Regions from separate parts of the Undibacterium sp. WLHG33 genome, predicted to be linked through region 2. Evidence: predicted binding sites of a transcription regulator. Region 2 holds the regulator's gene; the other holds the start of a gene.
What was found. The regulator LexA, encoded in region 2, represses DNA repair genes until DNA is damaged. The targets are predictions, from matches to a motif close to ACTGTATNNNNATACAGT.

Region 1 (3,425 bases), 810 kb from region 2:
TCATCCCATTCAACGGCGGCCCCCAGCGACATAATCCAGCGCCATTCACCGGCACGGTTTTTCTGCCGGAACTCGGCGTGGTAATCGGTTTTTCCTTTGGACGCAAAATGAGTCCGATAGGCATTTCTGACAGCATCTACATCATCCGGATGGATACTGTGTTTCCAGAAGTAATCCCAGAATGCAAACGGATCGGCAAACTCGTCGATCGAGTGTTCGATCATGTTGCTGTATTCGGGGCTGAAGGTGGCGGCGCCGGTGTTCAAATTGATGTCGTACAAACCCTGATTTGACGCCTGCATCACGAGGCGTCGCTGTTGTTCGGCGGTGATTAAATTCTGTTCAGTTTTTTTACTCCGGGTCTGATCCATGAAACAGCCGTGCCACAGCAGACTGCCATCTTCCTGGCGTTCCGGGCTGGCCTCGCCCGCCATCCAGCGTTCCTCGCCATTCCTGAGAACGATGCGGAATTCATGCGTCCACAGACGCAGGTCTTTCGCAGCGGTACGCACGCTGAGCATGAATGCAGGCAGATCTGCCGGATGGACTTTGCTGAACAGAATATTGATGTCTGCGCACAGTTCCGCCGCAGTAAATTCAAACAAGCGTTCGACCGCATCGCTCGCGTAATTGAAACAAAAGCGTTCGTCTGAAAAACGCTGATACTGGAAAAAGACTGCTGGCAGAAAGCGCGAAAAATTATTCAGCAAGGTCTGACTGGCCTGCAGCGCTTTCAGCTCTGCTGCCGTGATCTCTGCAGCAAGCGGATTCGGTGGCGGTGGTGTGACAGACATCTGCTTGCTTAAAAATAGACAGAAAAAACGGACAGAAAAAAGGGGCGATCAACGTAAAACCGCTATTCTGCCCCTGACCGGCAACGCCGGCGATGCATGTCTCAGATGACAGCCGCAGTTGTGATTAAGGGTGCTGCGTCACGATCTGATTGAAGAAATCATACACGCCTTGTTCACTCATTTTGCGCGCATTTGATAATTCGCCACCTTTAGAGGCAAATAAGACACTGTTATCTGCTTTTAATACGACAGCAGCAGGAATACCTTTTTTAATCGGATTGCCGTAACTGTTTGCCAGCGTCAGGTTTTTATCAAACTGACCGACGTCCACTTTCACCACGATGAATTTACTGGCGATCAGCGCAGCGCTTTGTCCTTGCATAGAGCGGTCGAGCTCCAGACAATCCTTGCACCAGTTCGCACCGAAAATCACCAGCACTTTTTTGTTGCTGGCCTGTGCCTGTGTCAGTGCCCTGGCGACTGCGGCGGGCGCGTCGGCGGTTTCATCATATGGCCTGGCAACGTCAGCATGTGCAAGGTTGAACGCAAGACCAATAGCGCACGCGGAAATGAGTCTGGAGAGAAAGGAGAAAGTTTTTTTCATGCTGAAGCAGGAGGAAAGGAAAATTCTCAGATAGTGACGTAATTTTTGCGCTTTGTCATCGCTGATCTGGCGCAAAAAAGGTGTAATTAACTGTATGTTTATACAGTTTTGTGACAAAAAACGGATAAAATAGACATATTCAGAACAATGATACGCAGGCTCAAAATTTCATTCATTGAGATTTCAATCAATGTATCCCGTACAGGAAAATCAGATGTCCGGGTTACTGACGTCTTGTCCATCGCAGATGCAACCTTCTTCCTATTGTCATTATGACGCCGACTTCAACGCTGAATCCTGAGTTGATTCATACGCGCCGCATTGCGCATTTAGATATGGATGCATTTTATGCATCCGTAGAGCTGTTGCGTTATCCGGAACTGAAAGGGCATCCGGTTGTGATCGGCGGGCGTCAGGAGTATGCGCCTATCGTTGATGCAGATGGCAGTCGCCGGTTTTTTTACCTGAAAAATTATGCGGGCCGTGGTGTTGCGACCACCTCTACATATGAAGCGCGCGCACTTGGTGTTTTTTCTGCGATGGGTCTGATGAAAGCGGCGCAATTAGCCCCGGATGCGTTTTTATTGCCAGCGAATTTTGATGCTTATCGCCATTATTCGAGGTTGTTTAAAAATGCCGTTGCCAGTATCGCGCCTGAGATTGAAGACCGGGGTATCGATGAAATCTATATTGATTTGAGCAGCATTCCTGAAGAATCGGCGACGCTCGCTGCAAGAATTAAACAAGCGGTCGTCGCGGCAACGGGCTTGTCCTGCTCAATTTGTGTCGCACCGAACAAGTTACTGGCCAAGATCGGTTCCGAGTTAGACAAACCCAATGGTTTGACGATTTTAAATGAGGCCGATATCCCGCAACGGATATGGCCTTTACCTGTAAAGAAAATAAATGGCATCGGCCCAAAAGCGGCGGAACAGTTGCTGCGCCTGAATATCGTCACCATCGGGCAATTGGCTGATGCAGATCCAGAGTTGCTGCAGAATACCTTCGGGCGAAATTATGCGCTATGGTTGTATAACAGTGCGCGCGGTATCGACGAGCGGGAAATCACGACAAGTTCGGCCCCTAAAGTGATTAGTCGTGAGACGACTTTTGAGCGTGACTTGCATGCACATCGTGATCGCGAAACGCTGTCGGTCATCTTTACCGATCTCTGTAAGCGTGTGAGCAACGATCTCAGAAATAAAGGCTATGTCTGTCGCACGATAGGCATCAAGGTCCGGTATGCGGATTTCCGCGTTGCGACCCGGGACATCCGATTGCCAGCGACAACGGCAAGCGCAGAAGTGATCCGCCGGTATGCCGGTGAGTGTGTACGCCGCTTACCTTTGGATCAAAAACTGCGATTGCTCGGCGTGAAGGCCAGCAATTTATCTAAAGCTGGAGCAGATGAAGACAAAACAAAGCAATTGCAAATTGATTTGTTCAACTGATCATCGTCACCTATTCGGATGTATGCGCATCAGACGGCCTGACGAAAGCGCTGTATTGCGGCATTGACCACTCCTTCTGTACTGCCACTTTCATCATATTGATGACGAAGATAATGGGCGTCGTTGCCTTCATGCGTAATTTGTTCCAAATGCGAGAGAGCTTCCTGGCTGCCGAGCGTTGCAGCATAAGGTTCCATGCGTCGCAGACTGGTTAAAATGTCTTCGCGTAATGAACAACCGACATAAGTCTTAGGATGCACCACGGTTCCGTCGAGGCCGAAGCGGCATGCCTGGAAGCGGTTATAGTTGTAGACAAGGTAGTCGTCTTCTTCGGGCGCTGCTTCGCGTTTTTCTAACAAATAGGCGCATAGCATTTGCAGATAGGCGGCCAATGCTGCTGCCCGTTCCACTGTCAGCGGTGTATCGCAGACGCGGAGTTCTATCGTTCCGTATTCAGGTTTTGGCCGGATATCCCAATAAAAATCTTTCATGCTTTTGACGACACCGGTCTTTTCCATTTTCGCGAAATACTGATGTTCAAAATCGTCCCACTTCAATAGAAATGGTGCGCGGCCC
Region 2 (3,425 bases):
AATGGCACTCGGTGGTGTGCGTGATGAGGCTGAAATCCGTGGGCATCGGCGTACTTATATTGGCTCGATGCCGGGCAAAATTTTGCAGAGTCTCGCCAAGGTTGGCGTTCGTAATCCTCTGTTTTTGTTAGATGAAGTCGATAAAATGGGGGCGGATTTCCGCGGTGATCCTTCTTCGGCATTGCTGGAGGTGCTGGATCCCGAGCAAAATCATACTTTCTCAGATCATTACATCGAGGTTGATTTTGATCTTTCTGATGTTATGTTTGTGGCGACGTCGAACTCTTACAACATTCCTCCGGCTTTGCTGGATAGGATGGAGGTGATCCGCCTTTCCGGTTACACCGAAGACGAAAAAACCAGTATTGCTCAACGTTATTTGCTGCCAAAGCAGATTAAAAATAATGGGCTGAAAGAGGCGGAAATCGCAGTCGCAGAAAGCGCAATCAGAGACATTATTCGTTACTACACGAGGGAGGCTGGCGTTCGTTCTCTGGAGCGTGAAATTTCCAAAATTTGCCGTAAAGTAGTCAAAATGCTGTTGCTGAAGAAGAGCGAGAAAAAGGCGACTATTACCTCTAAAAATCTGGATAAATACCTGGGGGTTCGCCGTTACGATTTCGGTGTTGCGGTAAAAGATAACCAAATCGGTCAGGTTGTCGGTCTGGCATGGACGGAAGTCGGTGGCGATCTTCTGACGATTGAGGCGGTGTCGATGCCTGGTAAAGGTGGTGTCATACGTACCGGTACGCTTGGTGACGTCATGAAGGAGTCGATCGAAGCTGCACGCACGGTGGTGCGCAGCCGTGCTCAGCGTTTGGGCATCAAGGCGGACGTTTTTGAGAAGAGTGATATTCACATTCACGTGCCTGAAGGGGCAACGCCAAAGGATGGTCCTTCGGCTGGTATTGCGATGACAACAGCGCTGGTTTCTGTGTTTACCGGAATCCCGGTAAGAGCGGATGTTGCAATGACTGGCGAGATTACGTTGCGTGGTGAGGTTCTGCCGATCGGTGGTCTGAAAGAGAAATTGCTGGCTGCACATCGCGGTGGGATTAAAACAGTTTTAATTCCAGAAGAAAATGCAAAAGATCTTGCTGAGATTCCGGATAATGTTAAAAACAAACTGGAAATTATCCCCGTGCGTTGGATAGATAAAGTGTTAGAAGTTGCTTTAGAACGACAGCCTGAACCTCTGGTGGATGCGGAGATTCCCGTTGCAGCAGGATCAGCTGAGCCTCAGGCTGATCTTGCAGTGATGAAACATTAACATTTTCCTCAATAAAAAAGCGCCCGAATTTCCGGGCGCTTTTTTTTATTAAATCTCGCTGTGTTTCAGACCCAGTTCCGCATGAGTCCGACAGCCAGCCCTTCCAATGAGAAATTCTCTTCGATTTCACTGACTCTGATTGTTGAATAGTCAGGATTTTCGGGAATTAATTCAACCGAATTCCCGGTTTTTTTGTAGCGCTTAACTGTGACGTCATCACCAATTCTTGCGACAACGATTTGTCCGTTTCGCGCGACGTCAGTCTTCTTTACCGCCAAAAGATCGCCATCAAGAATCCCCGCATCCCGCATAGACATGCCGCGGACTTTCAGTAGGAAATCCGGCTTTGCCGAGAACAGTGCAGGATCGACCTGGTAACTGGTTTCGATGTGTTCGGAGGCGAGTATTGGAGATCCGGCGGCGACGCGACCAACCAGTGGCAGGCTGATTTGGTGCAGTGCGGCTTGCATTGAAGCGGTTTGCTGACCTGTAATGTGACTCGATAACTCTGATTCCAGCAGGCGTATGCCGCGTGATGTTCCTGGAGCTATTTCGATGACGCCTTTTCTCGCAAGTGCTTGCAGATGCTCCTCGGCAGCGTTCGTTGATCGAAAGCCTAGTTCTGAGGCTATTTCAGCGCGTGTTGGAGGAAAGCCTGTATTTTGAATGGCATCTTTGATTAAATTCAGGATCTGCTCTTGTCGGGCTGTCAGCTTAAGCATTTTGTGTAAACGTAAGTCATTACGCTGTATATAAGAACAGTCTGTATTTTTATACAGTGAGATGCGAAGTGCAAGAAAATTTTATGATTATATGTAATCTTGCGCCGCCAAAGTTCCCATGCGCCGAATTGATTGAATAAAACGAAAAAGTGCGCTATCATCGTCGGCTTTCCTCTTCCTGCACTCGTCTTGACGCCGAGGCAGGCTATTTTATTGTCCACAAGGAGAATATATGCGTCATTATGAAATCGTATTTATTGTACATCCCGATCAAAGCGAGCAAGTTCCTGCGATGATCGAACGTTACAAAGCTAGCGTTGTTGCACGCGGTGGTCAGGTTCACCGTGTTGAAGACTGGGGCCGCCGTCAATTGGCTTACATGATTCAAAAACTGGCTAAAGCACATTATGTTTGCATGAATATTGAGTGCGATGCAGAAACATTGCTTGAGCTGGAAACAGCATTCAAATTCAATGATGCCGTTCTGCGTCACCTGACAGTCAAAATGAAAAAAGCTGAAACAGCACCATCTCCAATGATGAAAGCTGTTCAAAAAGAAGACGCAGCTAAAGCGCAACGCGTCGAAGCACCAGCTGCTTAATTCATTTGATTTGAAAAAGGTCGTATAAAAAACAGTGAATCAACTGACAGTGAAGGCACGTATCTTAGAGAAATCAGTGATACGGTACACGCCGGCTGGGATACCGATAGCGTCTGCGATACTGATGCACAGTTCTCAGCAGGTGGAAGCCGGAACAGGGCGATTGGTTGAATTTGAAATTCCGGCACAGGCTGCCGGTGACATTTCAGGAACATTCAATGAGTTGCCTTTAGATGTAGAGATTGCATTCACAGGTTTTTTAGCACGCAAAAATCGCAACAGCAAAAGTCTGGTATTTCATATCACTGAAATACAGGCACATTTACTAGATTAGGAGCCAAAAATGGCATTCGGTAAAAAATTTGATAAAAGCAAATTGAAGCAAAAGCGTCAACAACAAAACCCTTTGTTCAAGCGTAAAAAATTCTGCCGCTTCACAGCAGCACATGTAGAAAAAGTTGATTACAAAGATATCGACACACTGAAAGATTTCGTGCAAGAAAACGGCAAAATTATGCCAGCACGTCTGACAGGTACTAAAGCACTGTACCAACGTCAAGTTGATACAGCGATCAAGCGTGCACGCTACTTAGCGTTGCTGCCATACACTGATCTGCACACAGCGTAATTGACGACAGGTATTAGGAGAAAAATATGCAAGTTATTCTGATGGATAAAGTCGTTAATCTCGGCAATCTTGGTGATGTAGTTCGTGTTAAAGATGGTTATGCACGTAACTTTTTGATTCCACAGCGCATGGCTCGTCGTGCGACTGCAACTGCAATCGCTGAATTTGAAGCGAAGCGCGCAGAACTGGAAAAAGCAGCTGCAG

Region 1: a site for LexA is predicted at 1,488-1,505, ahead of dinB (DNA polymerase IV). Genes of this name have one in related genera too.

Annotation. Positions count from the first base shown of each region.
Region 1 is NZ_CP186697.1:2,413,788-2,417,212, forward strand. It holds gene ACOTSW_RS11090 (PAS domain-containing sensor histidine kinase) at 1-794, opposite strand, end outside; gene ACOTSW_RS11095 (thioredoxin family protein) at 919-1,398, opposite strand; gene dinB (DNA polymerase IV) at 1,671-2,849, shown strand; gene ACOTSW_RS11105 (YbdK family carboxylate-amine ligase) at 2,879-3,425, opposite strand, start outside.
Region 2 is NZ_CP186697.1:1,605,132-1,608,556, forward strand. It holds gene lon (endopeptidase La) at 1-1,270, shown strand, start outside; gene lexA (transcriptional repressor LexA) at 1,336-1,992, opposite strand; gene rpsF (30S ribosomal protein S6) at 2,225-2,593, shown strand; gene priB (primosomal replication protein N) at 2,628-2,927, shown strand; gene rpsR (30S ribosomal protein S18) at 2,937-3,221, shown strand; gene rplI (50S ribosomal protein L9) at 3,248-3,425, shown strand, end outside.